2 regions of the Maricaulis sp. MIT060901 genome follow, and region 1 is predicted to be linked to the other one. Evidence: predicted binding sites of a transcription regulator. Region 1 holds the regulator's gene; the other holds the start of a gene.
What was found. Region 1 encodes HrcA, which represses chaperone genes, less so after heat shock. Its sites were predicted from a motif close to GTTAGCANTCNNNNNNNNNGANTGCTAAC; they were not measured.
Positions count from the first base shown of each region.

Region 2: the regulator HrcA is predicted to act here: its motif matches at 5,928-5,956, upstream of groES (co-chaperone GroES).

Region 1 covers NZ_CP138920.1:1,616,322-1,625,971, forward strand. Annotated here, with positions in the region: gene SIC17_RS07930 (penicillin-binding protein activator) at 1-825, shown strand, start outside; gene hemW (radical SAM family heme chaperone HemW) at 822-1,967, opposite strand; gene rdgB (RdgB/HAM1 family non-canonical purine NTP pyrophosphatase) at 1,964-2,569, opposite strand; gene SIC17_RS07945 (DUF2975 domain-containing protein) at 2,940-3,488, shown strand; gene SIC17_RS07950 (helix-turn-helix domain-containing protein) at 3,502-3,729, shown strand; gene rph (ribonuclease PH) at 3,886-4,602, opposite strand; gene hrcA (heat-inducible transcriptional repressor HrcA) at 4,720-5,790, shown strand; gene grpE (nucleotide exchange factor GrpE) at 5,807-6,427, shown strand; gene SIC17_RS07970 (hypothetical protein) at 6,503-8,266, opposite strand; gene SIC17_RS07975 (FMN-binding glutamate synthase family protein) at 8,405-9,650, shown strand, end outside.
Region 2 covers NZ_CP138920.1:2,258,953-2,268,602, reverse strand. Annotated here, with positions in the region: gene SIC17_RS11105 (bifunctional riboflavin kinase/FAD synthetase) at 170-1,114, opposite strand; gene SIC17_RS11100 (MaoC family dehydratase) at 1,118-1,561, opposite strand; gene SIC17_RS11095 (response regulator) at 1,684-2,070, shown strand; gene SIC17_RS11090 (protein phosphatase CheZ) at 2,124-2,816, shown strand; gene SIC17_RS11085 (TIGR01459 family HAD-type hydrolase) at 2,813-3,655, opposite strand; gene SIC17_RS11080 (EAL domain-containing protein) at 3,694-4,899, opposite strand; gene SIC17_RS11075 (OmpA family protein) at 5,074-5,742, opposite strand; gene groES (co-chaperone GroES) at 6,017-6,307, shown strand; gene groL (chaperonin GroEL) at 6,354-8,000, shown strand; gene SIC17_RS11060 (acyltransferase family protein) at 8,151-9,317, shown strand; gene SIC17_RS11055 (S9 family peptidase) at 9,396-9,650, shown strand, end outside.

The DNA.
Region 1 (9,650 bases):
TGGATCCCAGACCCGGAAGCTGCATTCCAGGCCGTCATCCTGCCGGAAGGCGGAACCCGCCTGCGCGCACTCGGCCCGCTGCTCATTTCCCAGCAGGTCGACCCGCTGGTTGTGCGTTTCCTGGGCACGGGCCTGTGGAATGACGAGGACCTGCTGCGCGAGCCGGCGCTCAATGGTGGCTGGTTCGCCGGCCCTGACCTGGACATGCGCGCGCGTTTCGACGCCTCCTATGAAGAGACTTATGGCAGCGAGGCTTCCCGCATTGCCAGCCTCGCCTATGACGCCATGGCACTGGCGGCTCACCTGGATGGCGGCGAGCTGGGATACAGCCGCGAGGCGCTTGAGGACCCACAGGGTTTCCAGGGCGCCGATGGCCTGTTCCGTTTCGGTGAGAACGGTGTGATCGAACGTGGACTGGCCATTTACGAGGTTCGTTCCCGCGGTTTCCGCGAAATCGAGCCGGCACCGCTCAGCTTTGACCAGCCTCGCGTTGATCCGCTGTTGATCGAACAGCTGCAACGCGAGCGTTATGCCCGTGAAGTCGAAGCTGCTATCGAACTTGGCCTCCCCATCCCGACGGATCCGTTTGCCAATCTCGATGACGAGGCCGAAGAGCCGCAGCTGCGTGTCATCATTGGTGACGAGGATGCGGGTGTCATCGAGGAAGAAGCGACCGAAAAACCGGTCGACTACACCCTCTTCCGCCTGGAAATGCCGGAAGACTATCCGCGTCCGGGTGACGAGGAGATCTTCTATGATGAAGACGGCAATCCGGTCGATGCGGACGGCAATCCCATCGAGCTTGATGAAGAGGTTGAGGGCTAGGGAATAAGCGCCATCGAAACCGCGTCGCCCAGCACCTGACCCTCCCGGGTCAGGGACAGGTGCTCGCCATCCCTGACGAGATATCCCAACTCGCTCATGCGCTGACATTCCGCTTCGTCAATGCCAAGGCCGGTGAACCCCGTAACCTCTGCCAGGTCGAGGCCTGAAGCGATCCTCATGCCCATCAACACACGCTCGGTACGTTCATCATCAGCACTGAGCGTCTCAAGGGATTTCACCCCCCAGCCGGTCGACATCACCTGGTCGATATAGTCCTGCGGGCGCCGCGCGGCCTCGGTCGCAATTCGGCCAGCCTTGCTGTGGGCACCCAGACGACCGTGCGCCCCCGGACCAGCGCCGATCCAGTCTCCGCCTTCCCAGTAAAGCCGGTTATGCCTGGATTGTGCGGCCAGGTCCTGCGCATGATTGGAAATCTCATAGCGCTCGAACCCCGCCTCGCCGAGCACTTCTTCGGTCAGGCTGTAGAAATCCGCGGCATCGTCTGGCTCCAGTACGAGCTTGTCGCCGCGCGCCACGCGTTTTCCAAACGCCGTCCCGCTCTCGATTGTCAGCTGATAGGGTGAAACATGCCCCACTCCCAGTGCGGCGGCTTGCCCCAGCTCGCCGCGCCAGTGCTCGAGGGTCTGGCCATGCCAGGCGTAAATCAGATCGAGAGAAACCTGGTCGACAGCCTTTTGCGCCGCCTCAACGGCGCGAACAGCTTCATCGACGGAGTGATCCCGGCCCAGACGGGTGAGGGCGTTCCCGTCAAAACTCTGTACGCCGATGGACAGGCGGTTCATGCCGATCGAGGCATAGTCGGCGAAACTCGCCAGGTCATTGGGGTTGGCTTCCAGCCCGATCTCGGGCGCCGCCTCAAATCCCCAGATCTCCGCGGCTGCACTGACGATACGCTCCAGCGCAACAGGTGAGAGCAATGATGGCGTGCCGCCCCCCAGGTGAAGACTGGTCAACCGCCGCGTACCGGTTCGCTCCCGCCAACCGCGCATATCTGCCAGGATTGCATCCAGCAGGGCATCTTCGGCGCCCTTGGGCCGGTAAACATTGAAATCACAATACGGGCAGATGCGCGCACAGTAGGGCCAGTGGACATAAAGCCCCAGTGCGCCGGAGAGGCTCACGCCTTGAACTCCGCCGCGATCATCGCCTCCAGGGCCCGGCCACGATGGCTCATGGACTTCTTCTCCTCGGAACTCATCTGCGCGAACGTCCGGTCATGCCCCTTGGGCTGGAAGACCGGGTCATAACCGAAGCCGGCATCGCCGCGCGGCGGCCAGACGATCTCCCCTTCGACCTCGCCCCGATAGACGCGCGTTTCCTGACCGGGTTCCGAGACAGTAATCACACAGACAAACCGCGCTGTACGATCCGCAGCGCCCAAAGCCTCCAGCTTTTCATGCACCCGTTTCATGGCACGGCCGAAATCACGTGGCTCACCGGCCCAGCGCGCAGAGTAAATACCCGGATCCCCGTCCAGCGCATCCACGGAAAGCCCGGAATCATCTGCGAGACAGACGAGGCCTGTAGCGGCGCGGGCCGCCTCGGATTTGAGCGCCGCATTCCCCTCGAAGGTGGATTCCGTCTCTTCCGGCTCATCGAGGTTAATATCAGCAGCGGATTTCAACTCCAGCCCGCGGGGCGCAAGAATATCCTCTAATTCCCTGATTTTACCGCGATTATGGCTCGCCAATACCCAGGTTTTCGCGTTCTGTTGCTGCTTCATTACGACCACCTTCATATCGCATTTCGAAAAATTCATATCGAAAAACGATATTTTTTGCTTGCACCCGTCAATCATATCATTTATCGATAAACAACAAGGACGGGAGACACTGTCCTGAAAACACGAATGACAACGGTAATTGGTCAGATGCAAGTAGAAGGAAACAGAAAGATGGTCAGGCCCGAAAACTCTAACAGTCGCAACTTCGCAGCGGCAGTCATCAATGTCGTGCTGCTGGTAACGGTTGCTGCAGGCGCGTTCTACGCTATCGCTCCGGTGGTTGCATGATTTCGCAAAGCCGATGAGATTGGCCCAGCGGCCAACAGAAGACCGCAGGCCAATCTTCATCGATGAGTAGGAAGGGAAGGGAATGAAAGCACTTGGACGCGGATCTCTGGCTTCGGCCTTGAAGATCGTGCTCGATGTAGCGTGGTATTTATCCTGGGCCGCCCTGGTCCTGGCCTCGCTATTTCTCGTCGCGGCCGGCGCTGCATTCATCATGAACTTCCTGGGCTATCAGCCCGGTGTATTGTCAGAGACGCTGACAGCATTACGTGATTTCGGGATGTTCTTCCCGCTTCTCGTCGCCGAAATCGTCGCCCTGATGATCGTCATAGACCGGCTCCGCCGGATTTTCGGAACCCTTGTGGCTGGAGATCCCTTCGTGCCGGAAAATGCAGGCCATCTGCAGGTCATCGCCATCGCGATCGCCGCCTATCAGATCCTGCGCCATGTGTTCCAGGGTTCCGTGGCCATGCTGCTGACCTTGGTCGACCAGCCGATTGGCGGAGGCGTTGAACTCGACGTCGCTCCGGACATCAATCTCGGAGGCTGGTTCGCAGTGATTGCACTGCTGGTATTTGCGGAAGTCTTCCGTGAAGGTGCGAGAATGCGCCAAGAACAGAAATATACGATTTAGGGAGGCGCCGCTCATGCCAATTCGCGTCACTCTCGATCGAATGCTCCTGGAGCGCCGCATGTCGCTGACTGAACTGTGCGACCGTGTCGGCATCACCATGGCCAACCTGTCCATCCTCAAGACGGGCAAGGCCAAGGCAGTCCGCTTCTCGACCCTGGAAGCGCTGTGCAAGGAGCTTGGGTGTCAACCGGGGGACTTGTTGTCCTTCGATGAAGACGAGGATGACGACGCAGCCGACTAGGCGCGATGTCCTCGCACACAGAATTCATTCGCCGGTGTGTGAATGATGCAGATGGCGGGAGTGGGCCTGCGCGGTACGCCCCTTCCCAAGAGCCCGGGCAGGCCATTTCCAGCCCCCCAGCGCACTCCCGCCATCTGTCTTTTCCCTCATTCGGGATTATTTTTCCAGTGCAGCGCGCTGAATTTCAGACAATTCCGCGACGCCGGCCTTGGCCAGGCTGAAGAGCTCGAGGAAGTCCGCTTCTGCCATCGGACGGTCCTCGGCCGTTGCCTGGACTTCAACGATGCCGCCGTCGGACGTCAGCACGAAATTGGCATCGGCATCGGCGGAACTGTCTTCCTCGTATTCCAGGTCGAGACGGGTTTCGCCGTCAATCACACCACAGGAAATCGCCGCCAGCTGACCGTAGACCGGGTCGCTTTTCAGCACGCCTTCCTCGATCAGATAGGCCGTCGCCATTTTCAGCGCGACCCAGGCACCGGTGATCGCTGCCGTACGCGTGCCGCCATCGGCCTGGATTACATCACAATCGACCGTGATCTGGCGCTCGCCCAGAGCTTGCAGATCAATGACAGCCCGCAGGGAACGGCCGATCAGGCGCTGAATTTCCTGGGTGCGACCGCTCTGCTTGCCTGACGTCGCCTCACGGCGCATGCGTGAGTGCGTGGAACGCGGCAGCATGCCGTATTCCGCTGTTACCCAGCCCTTGTTGGAGCCACGCATCCACGGCGGCACATTGTTCTCGACACTGGCGGTACACAGGACGTGCGTATTACCGAACTTGGCCAGGCAGGAGCCTTCGGCGTAACGCGTCACATTGGTTTCCAGGGTGACTTCGCGCATTTGGTCGCGCACACGTCCATCAGGTCTCATCGATATCTCCAGAGTGTTGTTGGGGAGCTGGTAGCGGGCTTTTTCCATCGCATCAAGCAATCGCCGCCTGTACGCATGGGAATTGAAGATCCGGCCGGATTTGCCTAAGTCATCTGTATGACCATGACCGGATCGACTTCGCCCCTGGCCTCGCTCGACGAGCGCATGCGCATGATCTTTCGCGAGATCGTGGAGAGCTATCTGACCACGGGTGAGCCGGTGGGCTCGCGTACCCTGTCCCAGACCGGTCGTGTGACACTGTCGCCCGCCTCCATCCGCAATACGATGGCAGATCTGGCCCAGCTGGGCTTGCTGTCTGCCCCGCACCAGAGCGCCGGGCGCATGCCCACGCACATGGGCCTGCGCCTGTTTGTGGATGGCCTACTGCAGGTCGGGGAACTGTCAACACAGGAACGGCGCAATATCGAGGGCAAGGTCATGAGCTCGGCCCAATCGGTCGAGGATGTGCTCTCGGAAGCTTCCTCCATGCTGTCTGGCCTGGCCGGAGGCGCGGGGCTGGTGGTTACACCGAAACAGGAAGCGCCGCTGCGCCATATCGAATTTGTGCCGCTGTCGAATGTCGAGACACTCGCCGTGCTCGTCTTCGCCGATGGCACGGTCGAGAACCGCCTCATGCCGACCCCGGCGGGCACCCTGCCGGCAACGCTGATCGAGGCTGGAAATTATCTCTCCGCCCGGCTCAAGGGCCGCACGCTGGGCGAGGCCCGGACCGCCATCGCCGAGGAGCTGGCCCAGCAGAAGACCGCGCTCGATGAAGCCGCGAAGTCCCTGGTCACACGCGGCCTGGCGGAATGGGGTGGCAGCGGCGAGGACCGCGCCCTGATTGTGCGTGGCCAGGCGCGACTGCTGGAAAATGTCGAGGCCAGCGAAGACCTGGAACGTATCCGCCTGCTTTTCGACGACCTGGAACGCAAGCAGGAACTGATCGCCCTGATGGACAAGGCCAGGGACGCCGAGGGTGTTCGCCTGTTCATCGGTGCGGAAAATCCGCTTTTCAGCTTGTCGGGTTCCAGTGTGATCGTGGCTCCCTATATGAATAGCGAACAGCAGATTGTCGGCGCGTTAGGTGTAATTGGCCCCACGCGTTTGAACTATGCCCGTGTTATCCCCCTCGTCGACTATACCGCCCGAGTGGTCGGACAGATCCTCGACGGGAACCGAAAGTAAAAGAGACCACACGAAGATGAGTGACGAAAACAACAACATCTCCGATGAGGAACAGACCCCGGAAGCCGCTGCCGAAGAGGCTGTCGCCGCCGAGGAAACGACCGAAGACGGCAAGTCCGTGGAACAGCTGGAAGCCGAGCTGGACGATCTGCGTGACCGCCTTTTGCGCGCCGTCGCCGAGGAACAGAACACCCGCCGCCGCGCGGAACGGGAAAAAGCCGATACGCGCGAATACGCGATCACCAGCTTTGCCCGTGACATGCTGGATGTCGCCGACAACCTCAACCGTGCCGTCAGCGCTGTTGATGAGAGCGCACTGGATGGCGCGTCCGACGCTTTCAAGAACCTCATCGAGGGCGTGGCCATGACCGAACGGGCCCTGCTGTCCAAGATGGAAGGCCATGGCATCAAGAAGGTCGACCCGGCACCGGGCGAGGCCTTTGACCCGAATATCCACCAGGCCGTGGCCCAGATCCCGTCGGATCAGCCCAATGGCACGATCGCCTCGGTCATGCAGATCGGCTACACGATCGGCAAGCGCACTCTGCGTGCGGCCATGGTTGCGGTATCTGCCGGTGCGCCGGCCGGTGGCGGTGATACACCCCCCGCAGGCGGCAGCGTGGATGTGAAGGCCTAGACCTCACGCCGCCTCAAAAATTCGCCAGATCCACGAGAAGCGCGCGCCAAACGGCGGGCGCTTTTGTTTGGGGTCTCACTGCAGCATTTCACTCGTGCTGAGACAACTCGTGCTGGGCGACACCTGGGCCCAGCTGGCGACCGCTTCCACGTCCTGGACATATTGAAAATGCGGCTCCGAGCTGGTGTCACCGCGAGGCATAACCGAGACAACACCAGTAATACCATCTCGTTCAACCAAAACCTCGATTGGATGATGGATATCCCCATAACCGCCGCTGACATGGCGAATAAGAGTGTTGCCCGGCGCTAATCCGGCCAGAGCTGCCGGGCCATCAACGCGCACATCAGAAATCAGCCCCGGTTCCTGCTCTGATAGGCTCCATCCGGTGTCAAATGTCGGCCAAAGCCCCTCAGCCAGTGTGAATTCGGTGCCGCTAATGGCTATGCGACAGGGCAACAGCTGTTCAAGTGTGGAACCTGCGGCAATTTCCGCTCTTAACTCATTGCTTTCAACAGCGGACCAGAACCGGTCTTCGGTCAAAACCTCATCCGCTGAGAGCATTAGTGTCCTCACAAATCGGGCAATCCCATCTCCGTCCAAACCTCCGTCCGAATACACGTGGACGAGAAACGCAGCCAAAACCCCATGATCATAATCAAGAATCTCCGGGGTGCGATCCACTGACCGATTTTGTAGCGCGGCATTCAATCGCGCGATTATTGCTGAGGAAGGTGAAACACCGTGGCCTACGAACTCATTCCAAGCCAGATACTCCGCAAGCCCCTCACCGATCCAAATCGGCGTTGAAGCCGGGTCATACTGCCCCAACCTTCCAGGTACCCAAGTATGGGCTGCCTCATGGAGCAAAAGTAAAGATAACCTCTGCGGGGTTATAGAGGCATCAAATAGCGCAATCTGCGCGTTCTCACGGGCCTCTCCTGCATAACTCCCGAATTGCGCGGCGGTCGTGTTAGACTCTAAAACATACGCTTTGTATCCAGAAACTTGTCCGCCCGCTTCGAATGCCTCGGATAAATTCCTGAGCCCAGCCTCCAGCACGGCAGCCGCGAATCCCTCCGTCGTCGTCGATATCGTCGCTCTCTCATCACCAAGATGGTAGATCGCCACCCTGGCAGGGTCAGACGAATGAATGGATGCTTCGACCCAACTACCAACACCGAGCAGAGCAAATCTGGCGTCGTCGAACCGTTCGACCAACCATCGCCCCTCACCAAGCTCAGTCCCTGTTGAAAACACGGACGATCGCCCACGAAGGGATTCACCTAGTACAATCTCTGTTTCCCCAAACCGAAACGGTTGCCCATTTTCATCAAATGGTCGCATCGCAAGAAACAGCGCTAACCCATCTGCAAAGATGTTGTCGGATGAGGCCAGGATTGCGCTGCATTCGGACAGCATCGCGGGCGATATTCCTTCGAGCGAGGAGACCGGTGAAACACTGTAGGAGATTTCGATGGAACCCAGCCGGCTTGGCGTCAGGCGAGTCAGTAGTAGATCGTTGATCTTCTCACTGGAAAGGTTGGCGTTCTCATGCCTAGCGACGGTGTACTCCACCCCAGGACAAGCATCCGAGCGTCGGCTCATATCCCGTAGCCATAACTCATGAATCCCGGAGCTCGGGATAACCAGATGAACCTCGAAGGATTGTGTGTTCTCATCCAGTTCGACACGAATAGTTAGCCGGTCGACTGGTGCATCCACCAAGTCTTCCTGACAGCCCGTCACAAGTGAGAGGGTGAGCAGCAAATACAAAAATCGCAACAACGCGCCACTCCCCTTGAGATTGTTTTTGACTTTACCGGTGAAGGTAATCACGTCAACGCGTTAGAGTTCACCGCCAATCGCGCCTCCCATCCATCACGCCGCCTCAAAAATTCGCCAGATCCACGAGAAGCGCTCGCCAAACGGCGGGCGCTTTTGCATGATGTGCCTAGTTCAATTGGGGCTGTAGGCATGATGGGTCTTCCGCAATGGGCGATGGATGTGATGAACATCCTCACCCAGTTTTTCATTCTCGCTGTCGGTATTGGCGTCGCGATCGCCATCCTGATGTATGCACGCGACACCACGCAGACGGCCGATGCGGTGCGTCGCAACTATCCGGTGGTGGGCCGGTTCCGGGGCCTGTTCACGACCCTGGGGGAATTCTTCCGTCAGTATTTCTTCGCCATGGACCGTGAGGAATTGCCCTTCAACCGCGCCGAACGGGACTGGGTCTACCGGTCCTCGCAGGGCAAGGGTGGAACCATCCCGTTCGGCTCGACCAAACCGCTGACCCCCGTCGGCACCGCCATTTTCGTCAATTGCCCCTTTCCGGTTCTCGATGATGATGGCGCCGCCACCAAGCCCTTGCGGATCGGGCCCTTTGCCCGCTCGCCCTACGATGCGCCCAGCTTCTTCAACATCTCGGGCATGAGTTACGGCGCCCTGTCCAAACCAGCGGTGCGGGCCTTGTCGCGCGGCGCGGCCAAGGCGGGTGTCTGGTACAACACAGGTGAGGGCGGCATGTCGCCGATGCACCTGGAGGGAGGATGCGACATCGTCTTCCAGATCGGCACCGCCAAGTATGGCGTGCGCGATGAGCAGGGTAATCTCTCCGACGACAAGCTGCGCGAAGTCGCCGCCACGCCCCAGGTCAAGATGTTCGAACTCAAGCTCTCGCAGGGCGCCAAGCCCGGCAAGGGCGGTATCCTGCCCGCCGAGAAGGTCAATAAGGAAGTCGCCAGGATCCGTGGCATTCCTGTGGGCAAGGCCTCCATTTCACCCAACAGGCATCCAGAAATCGACAGTGTCGAGGACCTGCTGGACATGATTGCCCGCATTCGCGACGTGTCGGGCCTGCCCGTCGGTATCAAGTTTGTTGTCGGCGCCTATGGCTGGCTGGACGAGCTGGCCGTTGCCATCAAGGCCCGTGGCGAGGAAAGCGCGCCCGATTTCATTACCGTGGATAGCGGCGATGGAGGAACCGGTGCCGCCCCTATGGCGCTGATGGACAATGTCGGCCTGCCGATCCGGGAAAGCCTGCCCATGGTCACGGAAATCCTGCGACGCCATGGCCTTCGCGAACGCATCCGCGTCATTGCCTCGGGCAAGCTGATCATTCCCGGTGCCGTCGCCTGGGCGCTCGCCTCCGGCGCTGATTTCGTCCAGTGCGCGCGGGGCTTCATGTTCTCGCTCGGTTGTATCCAGGCGCTGAAAT
Region 2 (9,650 bases), 640 kb from region 1:
AGTCCCTGGAATATGGATCAATTACAAACGTGTTCGCACTACCCGGAACTGCGAGCATCAAGCCCGGCAGCCCGGGCCGATAATTCGGCGCGCCGCTATGGCCGCAGCCATATTCTCGAACGTCGTATGCAATTCAGATTGGACCATGCACCGCGTGTAACAGAGGCCGTCAGGACGGTCCAGCCGCAGCGCTCAGCAAGTCGCGCGCTGTTGCCGCATCCGTTGCGATCTGTGCCTTCAGCGCATCCAGCCCGTCAAACTTCATCTCGGGCCGGATAAAGGCTTCGAAGGCGACGCTGAGTGTCTTGCCATACAGATCGCCGTCAAAGTCGAAGAGATGTATTTCGAAGCGCTCGGTCAGCCCGTCCACTGTGGGGCGATAGCCGAAATTGGCGACAGCCGGGCGTTCCGCCGCTTCGCCATCAATGCCCACGCGCACAGCATAGACACCGTGTTCGGGACGAACATAATCAGACATGTCGACATTGGCGGTGGGGAAACCGATCGTGCGGCCACGCTTGTCGCCGTGGGCGACTTCCCCCTCAACGACCCAGCTCTGGCCCATCAACACCCTCACGGCATCCATGGCGCCGTCAGCGATGGCCTTGCGAATACGGGTCGAGGAGATCTTGTCGACACCATTGTCCAGCAGCTCGGCAAAATCGGTGCGAATGCCGCGAGCATCGCCGAAAGCGGTCAGATCCTTGGTCGTTCCGGCGCGGCGGTGGCCAAAGTGGAAATCAGCGCCAGTCACTACACCGCAAACGCCCAGCCCCTGGTTAAGCACGTCCTCGACAAAGACTTGCGGCGACATCTGGGCCATCGCCGCATTGAATTCGAGCTGGAAGACGTGGGACACGCCCAGCGCGGCAAGCCGCGCATTGCGGCCGCCAGCACTCATGATGCGGAAAGGCGGCGCGTCAGGCGCAAAGAAGCGTCGCGGGTGCGGCTGAAACAAAGCGACGCCCAGCGGGGCATCCATGGCTTCGGCCAGCTCTCGCGCCCGCTCGATCACCACCTGGTGTCCTGCATGCACGCCATCGAAATTGCCCAGGGCAATGACACAGCCCCGTCCCTCAGCCTCGATGGCGTTATATCCGTCCCAGACGCGCAAGTGTTACGCGTCCTTTTTCTTGCGGCGCTTGCGGACCATGACCTCGGCTTCCGCGCGCATCAGCTCCTTGCCGTCGGCCATGCACACACAATCCATAACCGCCTTACGGGATTTCAGGTCAACCGATTTGACGGTCACGCGGGTGGTCACCTCGTCACCGATCCGGGTCGGTAGGGCAAAGCGCATGTTCAGCCCGAGGAAGATCGCCCCCGGTCCCGGGAGCTGGTTTCCAAGCACACCGGAAATGAATGATGCGATCAGTGCACCATGTGCAATTCGACCGCGAAAAGGCGTTTTGCGCGCAAATTCTTCGTCCATGTGCACGGGATTGTAATCACCGGACACTTTGGCAAACAGTTCCAAATCTTCTTCAGAAACCACTCTAACTGCCTCAGCAGAAAGGCCAATTTCCATATCTTCAAGTTCAATACCGGTCTGTTCGGACATGCGACTCTCCGTATTTTTTCCCGCTTTAACCGATTTTTATCCGCGCTTGTCTAGGGTTCACCTGAAGACAGCACAAAAAGCTGTCCTTGTGGAAGAACACGCCGAGTGGATGGAGACTACGTATGGCTGTCGAAATGACTATGCCGATCCTGGTAGTAGACGACTACAAAACCATGATCCGCATCATTCGCAACCTGCTCAAGCAGATTGGATTCGAGAACGTCGATGACGCTGCGGACGGGCAAGAAGCTTTCGAGAAAATGCAGAAGAACAAGTACGGTCTGGTAATCTCAGACTGGAACATGGAGCCGATGACCGGCTACGAGCTTCTGCAGAAAGTGCGCGCCGATGAGGGGCTCAAATCGACCCCGTTCATCATGGTTACAGCAGAGTCCAAAACGGAAAACGTGGTTGCCGCCAAAAAGGCCGGCGTCAACAACTACATCGTTAAGCCGTTCAATGCTGGAACGCTCAAATCGAAAATGTCAGCGGTACTGGGCGATTTCTAAGCCCGCCATGTTCGCTGAACGATGAATTGAGTTTGCAAAGGAAGGAGGGCCCCATGCCCGCCGCCAATGTTGCCGCGCAGGTTCGGACTTCGCTCGCCACTCTCAAGGCCAGCGATCTACAAGACGCGCAGATCATGGAAGTGCTGAAACTGGCACACCAGCTGACCGATACGATGAAGCTGTTCTTCAGCTCCCTCGATCAGTCGATCTGCCAAGAGTTCAACTATATCGCGGATTACATCTCCCGGACGCGCGACGAAATCGCCGCCCTGCGTCCCAACGATATCAAGCGAGAACGCATCCCGACCGCGGGTGCCGAGCTGGAAGCCGTCGTCACGGACACTGAAAAGGCCACCGAGGTCATCATGTCCGCTGCAGAATCCGTTCTGTGTGACGAGGAGACCGACTACGACAACTACCGGGCCAATGTTGAAGCCAAGATGATGGAAATCATCGAAAGCTGCAGCTTCCAGGACCTGGCCGGACAGCGCGTATCCAAAGTGGTCGGTAGTCTCCGCCACGTTGAAGACCGCGTCGCCCGCTTCGCCGAAGTCATGGGCGTCCGTGACGCCGATGGCGGACCGCAGGAAGAAACGGCTGAGGAAAAACGCAATCGCGAACAACTCCTCAATGGTCCGGCAATCGGTGGACCGGAAACCAGCCAGGACGACATTGATGCGATGTTTGCCGATGCTGGTGGCGATGCCGCCCTCGACCAGGGTTCGATCGACTCCCTGTTCGACTAAGACCAGACCAGTTGCGGCGCGATCCAGCGTGCCTCAACACCATATTCCGCAAGGATTGCGACGACGGTTTCAGGGCTGAAACCGTCGTCTCGCATTTCAGCCTGCAGAATACCGCCCGCAATCAGCATGGCATCTACCCCTGCCCGCGCCGCGCCTTCGATGTCGGTTTCCGGACCATCGCCGATGGCCAGCACCCGCTCCGGATCGACGGCCCCACCATTTCGCGCTAGCGCTTCGAACGCCAACCGGTAGATCGGTTGGTGAGGCTTGCCTGCGACGATGCTGGAACCACCCATCTCGCGATAATAACGCGCGATCGCGCCAGCACAGAAAATCATCTGATCCCCCGCCTGAACGATAATGTCCGGATTGGCGCAGACCAGGTCCAGCTTGCGCGCCAGGGCGACCTCCAATACCTGCTGATAATGCTCCGGGCGACCATTCCAGTAATCGTCCGGCCCGGTACAGGTGATGAAGTCGGCCTCTTCAATCCCGACAAACTCCAGGCCCAGCCCCTCATAAAGGGCCTCATCCCAGTCCGGCCCGATCTTGAAGGCCTTGCCTTGGGATCGCTTCACCAGCTCTTCGTGGATCGCATCGCCGGAGGTCACCGCACAGTCCCAGGCGTCCTCGGGAAAGCCCATTTCCGCCAGCGCTTCGAGCAGGCTGGGATGACGGCGGGGTGAATTGGACACCAGACAGACCCGCCCGCCCTGTTTGCGATATTCCTGAAGGGCTTCAACTGCGGGCGGGAGCAGGCTTCGGCCATCACGGATCACGCCCCACACATCACAGAACAGGGCGTCGTATCGATTGGCAATTTCACTGAGCTTGGTCATGTCCGCCTTCAAGCAGGCACCCGGGTGAGCGTCAATCGTTAAACGGCGACACTCACCTCAGACTCCGCTTCCGGCTCGATCACATCATCCTTCACCGGCCGCGGGGAGCCAAAGAGATGACCCTGGCCATAGGCCACATCGAACTCGAGCACTTCAACGACCGTGCCCTCTTCCTCGACGCGGTCGGCGATCAGATCGATGCCACTACGCGCAAACAGGCCCGCAACGTCCTCGTGGGCGATATCACCGGCATCCACGCCCGCGATGCGCTCGAAATTATCGATCGCGGTCAGCAGACGCTCGCCACCAATCTTCGCGAACCGCACCCCCGCACGCTGCATCTCGTCGAGATCGAGATCGACATTCATCACCTGGTCCACCGAGAAGCGGAAGCCGAAATCGGCCATGCGCGCCATATTGCGGGCGGCGACGGCGTCACGCTCGACAAAGGCTTTCTGGGACACCTCGAAAATGATCGAGCCAGCCAGGTGTTTGTGCTGGCGGATAAAGTCCAGGAAGGTCGGGAAGAAGGTCTCGTCCGACAGGGAATTCAGGGAGATATTGCAGAAGATCGCGATCTTACGGTCCTGCGAGGTCAGCCGGCGCACAATCTGGACACAGCGGAACAGCAGGAGATTGTCGACTTCAGTCATCAGGCCGGCCCGCTCGGCGGCCTCGATGAAACTGCCCGGGGTGATTACCCGGCCCGTCGCATCACGCAAGCGGGTGAAACTCTCATAAAAGGCGATCCGGCGCTGTGGCAGGGTCACAATGGGTTGCAGATACAGGTCGACACGATTGTCTTCCAGCGCATCCCTCACTGTCTCGATATCCGCAGAGGAACCGGTTTCGCCACCAGCAGCCAGGATTTCTTCCGGTACTTCGCCAACCCGGCGGACCAGGTCTTCCAGCACCCGCACCTCGTGAACGAGGGCATTGTCGCGCTCAACCGATTCGGCGCGCAGCTCGTCAGTAATCTCGTCGAGGCGCGACTGGGCAGCCTGGAATTCTTCCACCAGGGCCAGGTTTGCGGCCTTCAATTCATGGATCTCGTCTTCCATGGCCTTTCGCTCTGCAGCGCGTGCCGCGGCGCTATGTGCCATGCCTGCAACGATAAATACGATCGCACCCATCATCCAGGCGGAGGCCGAATTCATTAGCCCAAGATACTCAAACCCCAAGGCCGCCACGACTGCGATCATGACGTAGGTGAGTACGATAAGAATGTCTGCTGCCTTGGACATCCGGTCCTCATTCTGCAACGAATCGGCACTTCTCGCCGAAGGTTAAGCTGTGTCGCAGCGGGTTTTCGTTTGGTTAACGAAGGTAAACCCGAAGCCTGTCCTGGGGAGATATCAGCAAAAGAAAATGCGGCCCAGACAGGCCGGGCCGCATAAATCTCATTTGTTATGCATGACTTAGGACGTGATGTGCGGACGGATCAGGATTTCGACCCGACGGTTCTCCTGGCGGCCATAGGCCGTGTCATTGGAAGCGATCGGGGAACGCTCGCCCATGCCACCCACGTAAAACCGGTCACGCATGACGTCCTGGGCGATGAGATAACCGGCCACCGCCGAAGCGCGCTGCTCGGAGAGGCGCTGATTGTATTCCGCCGGACCGGTGCTGTCGGCGTGTCCAACCACATCGACATAAGTCGCCGGATAACGGTTGAGAACGACAGAGACGTCATTGAGGATCGCGTAGAATTGCGGCTGGATACTCGAGGAATTGGTGTCGAAGGTGACATCACCCGGCATGATCAGACGCAGATTATTGCCTTCACGGCGGACACCGACGCCCGTATCGCTGAGCGCCATGCGCATGGCTTCTTCCTGGCGATCCATATAGTTGCCGATAGCACCGCCGGCGAGCGCACCGATACCAGCACCGATCAGGGCATTGGTACGACCCTCATCGGAGTCGGATGTGTTGGTCAGATAACCCAGTACAGCACCCGTGGCGGCTCCCAGCAGAACGCCGCGACCGGTGTAGTTCGGACGCGTTTCACCCGTGACCGGGTCCGTGGTCGTGCAGGCGGTCATGGCCAGGGCCGCGACGCCAACTACTGCAATACGAAAATTCATAACTCTTACCTCTCAAAGAGTGCCTGTTGGCGCCCATACTACGCACAAATGCGACAAGCATTCCATGTCTGGGCATATCGTCAACTGAATGAACGCAAGCTGATCAGATTTCCCGGCGCTGTCACTGGGAAAAAGAGTCACGCCCTGCCCTTGACGGTTCTGTCCCCACTGCTTAAGTCCGCCCTGTTAGCAGTCGACTGGGGTGAGTGCTAACGCCGAAATCCCCAGTCACTGCAGGAAATTCAATCAGTCCTCTTGTTGGAGAAAAACCAAGATGACCTTTCGTCCTTTGCATGACCGCGTGCTCGTAAAGCGCGTCGAAGAAGAGTCCAAGACCGCTGGCGGCATCATCATTCCGGATACCGCTAAAGAAAAGCCGCAAGAAGGCGAAGTCGTTGCTGTTGGTGGCGGTGCCATCAAGGAAGACGGCTCTGTTCGCGCGCTCGACGTCAAGGCTGGCGACCGCATCCTGTTCGGCAAGTGGTCCGGCACGGAAGTTTCCATCGGCGGCGACGAGCTGCTGATCATGAAAGAGTCCGACATCCTGGGCATCATGGAAGCCTAAGCGGCTTTTCCAAAACTCCCAGCTCCTCAGATAAGGAATAAGCCCAATGGCTGCTAAAGACGTATATTTCTCCTCCGATGCCCGCGACCGCATGCTCAAGGGCGTCGACATCCTTGCCAACGCTGTAAAAGTCACGCTCGGCCCGAAAGGCCGTAACGTCGTGATCGAAAAGTCTTTCGGCGCTCCGCGCACCACGAAGGACGGCGTATCTGTCGCCAAGGAAATCGAACTGGCTGACAAGTTCGAGAACATGGGCGCCCAGATGATCCGCGAAGTTGCGTCCAAGACGAACGACGTCGCTGGTGACGGCACCACGACCGCTACGGTTCTGGCTCAGTCCATCGTCCGCGAAGGCATGAAGTCTGTTGCGGCCGGCATGAACCCGATGGATCTGAAGCGCGGCATCGACAAGGCGACCGCGATCATCGTCGAGGACATCAAGGCCCAGGCGACCCCGATCAAGGGTTCCGACGAAGTTGCGCAGGTCGGCACGATCTCCGCTAACGGCGACGCCCAGATCGGTAAAGACATCGCGCACGCGATGGAGAAAGTCGGCAATGAAGGCGTCATCACCGTCGAGGAAGCCAAGTCTCTCGAGACCGAGCTGGACGTTGTTGAAGGCATGCAGTTCGACCGCGGCTACCTGTCTCCGTACTTCATCACGGATGCAGACAAGATGCAGGCCGACATGGAAGAGCCGTTCATCCTGCTGCACGAAAAGAAGCTGACTTCCCTGCAGCCGATGCTGCCGATCCTCGAATCTGTTGTTCAGTCCGGCCGTCCGCTGCTGATCATCGCCGAGGACGTTGAAGGCGAAGCCCTGGCGACGCTGGTTGTCAACAAGCTGCGTGGTGGTCTGAAGATCGCTGCTGTCAAGGCTCCGGGCTTCGGCGATCGCCGCAAGGCCATGCTGGAAGACATCGCCATCCTGACCGGTGGCCAGGTCATCTCCGAAGATCTCGGCATCAAGCTGGAAACGGTTTCCCTGGAGATGCTGGGCACGGCCAAGCGCGTCAACATCACCAAGGACGACACCACGATCGTTGACGGTGCTGGCGAGCGTGCTGACATCGAAGCGCGTGTTGGCCAGATCCGCCGCCAGATCGAGGAAACCTCTTCGGACTACGACCGTGAAAAGCTGCAGGAACGTCTGGCCAAGCTGGCTGGTGGCGTTGCTGTCATCAAGGTCGGTGGTGCAACCGAGATCGAAGTGAAAGAGAAGAAAGACCGCGTTGATGACGCCCTGAACGCAACCCGCGCTGCGGTTGAAGAAGGCATCGTCACCGGTGGCGGCACGGCTCTGCTGCGCGCGTCTCGCAAGCTGGACGGTATCGAAGGCGATAACGCAGACCAGACCCAGGGTGTTCGCATCATCGGACGCGCCCTTCAGGCTCCGATCCGTCAGATCGTCGAAAACGCTGGCGTTGAAGGCTCCATCGTTGTCGGCAAGATCCTCGAAAATGGCGGCGCGACTTTCGGCTTTAACGCTCAGACCGAAGAGTATGGTGACATGCTGGAGTTTGGTGTCATCGACCCGGCCAAGGTTGTACGCACCGCTCTGCAGGACGCCGCCTCTGTTGCTTCCCTGCTGATCACGACGGAAGCTGCCGTCGCTGACGCACCGAAGGAAGAAGGCGCTGCCCCAGCCATGCCTGACATGGGTGGCATGGGCGGAATGGGCGGCATGATGTAATCATGCCGGTCAACTGACCGATCAAGCGAAGGCCCGCTCAACCGAGCGGGCCTTTTCTTTTTGCCCTGTAAGTGGCGTCATGATAGCCCGGCAAATTCTTGTTGTTACGAGGTCTGCTTCTTCCCGGGAGCAGATGGTGGAGCCGATCGCGTGACCAAACTGACGACTGTCCAAGCGCTGCGCGCTGTCGCTGCCCTGCTGGTGGCGATCTATCACCTTTTCCTGAACGAACAGGCCGGCATCACCAATAACGGCAGCGAGGAGATTTCCGCGCTACTTGAAACAACCCGCAACGGGTTTGCCGGCGTCGACATGTTCTTCGTGATTTCGGGCTTCATCATGGTCTATGTCACGCAGAACACTGCACACGGGAAGTACGCCAGCCTCGATTTCCTGATCGCTCGGCTGACACGCATCTACCCCCTCTGGTGGTTCTTCTGCGCCTGTTTTCTGGTCATCATCGTCGCAGGAACCGGGCAACTAACGCCCGCATCCTACAACATAGAAGCGGAACAGACCGCGGGCTTCCTCGTCCGGTCATTCCTGCTCTGGCCTCAGGAAAAACTGCCCTATATCGTCGTCGGCTGGACGCTGATCCATGAGTTGTACTTCTACGCGATCTTTGCCGGCTTCATGCTCGCGCCGCGTGCCTGGCTGCCTGTCCTGGCTGGTGTCTGGTGCGTGGTGCTGTGCATCGGCGCTACCGCGGGGCTGAGCACCGACCGGGTCGCCACCGGAATCCTGAGCCTCGCATTTCATCCACTGACGCTCGAATTTATCTTCGGAGTGGTCATTGGCTTGCTGGTGACCAAGGGCATCCGCACACTCGCCCTGCCGGCGTTCGTCATCGGCACGACGGTGTTCGTCGGCGGCCTGCTTTTCTTCACCCACGACATGGTCGAGATCTCGCTGAACTGGTCGCGTGTTGTCCTTTTCGGCATACCGAGTGCGTTCATCCTCTACGGCCTCGTCAGCCTGGAACTGGAGAAGGGCTGGAGCGCTCCCTCACAACTCGTCTATCTCGGTGATGCGTCCTACGCCCTCTATCTCGGCCACGTCGTTATCTATCTGGTGGCAACCAAGGCGTTCGAGGTTCTCGCGGCCATCTTCACCCAGCTGGGCATGCCCGCATGGTTGGTTGCCGCATTCTCACTCGGGCATTCCGGCCCAGTGGATAATCTGCTGTTCGGGGTATTTGGATTCAGCGGGGCATTGATCTGCGCCGGCCTCACCTTCTCCTGTCTTGAAAAGGGGTCTCTTTCCTGGCTGTCAGGGAAACGACGTGCCCTCATGCAACGCGTCCGGATGGACGACTAGGTCAGGGCCCCAAACACGCCCTTCCGGTTTCGTCGCGCACGTGTAAACTTCCCGACAGATTCAATCGGGGAGTAGATCATGGGACGAATAGCCAAGGCATCCTGCACCACCGCCATCATCCTGGCGCTGGGTGCCTGCACGCCGGCCGAACAAGGCGGGGGCACCAACTCCGCGACCGAGACAACATCAATGGAGACGGTTCCGCACGACGCCGCCACCTTCCATGAAACCACGTCTTTCGGCATGGCCTCCGGCGGAGGTCACGCTTTCTCGGCGACGGATGGCCGCATCCTCATCAGCTCGGACGAGACCGGGGTGTTCAACGCCTATGCC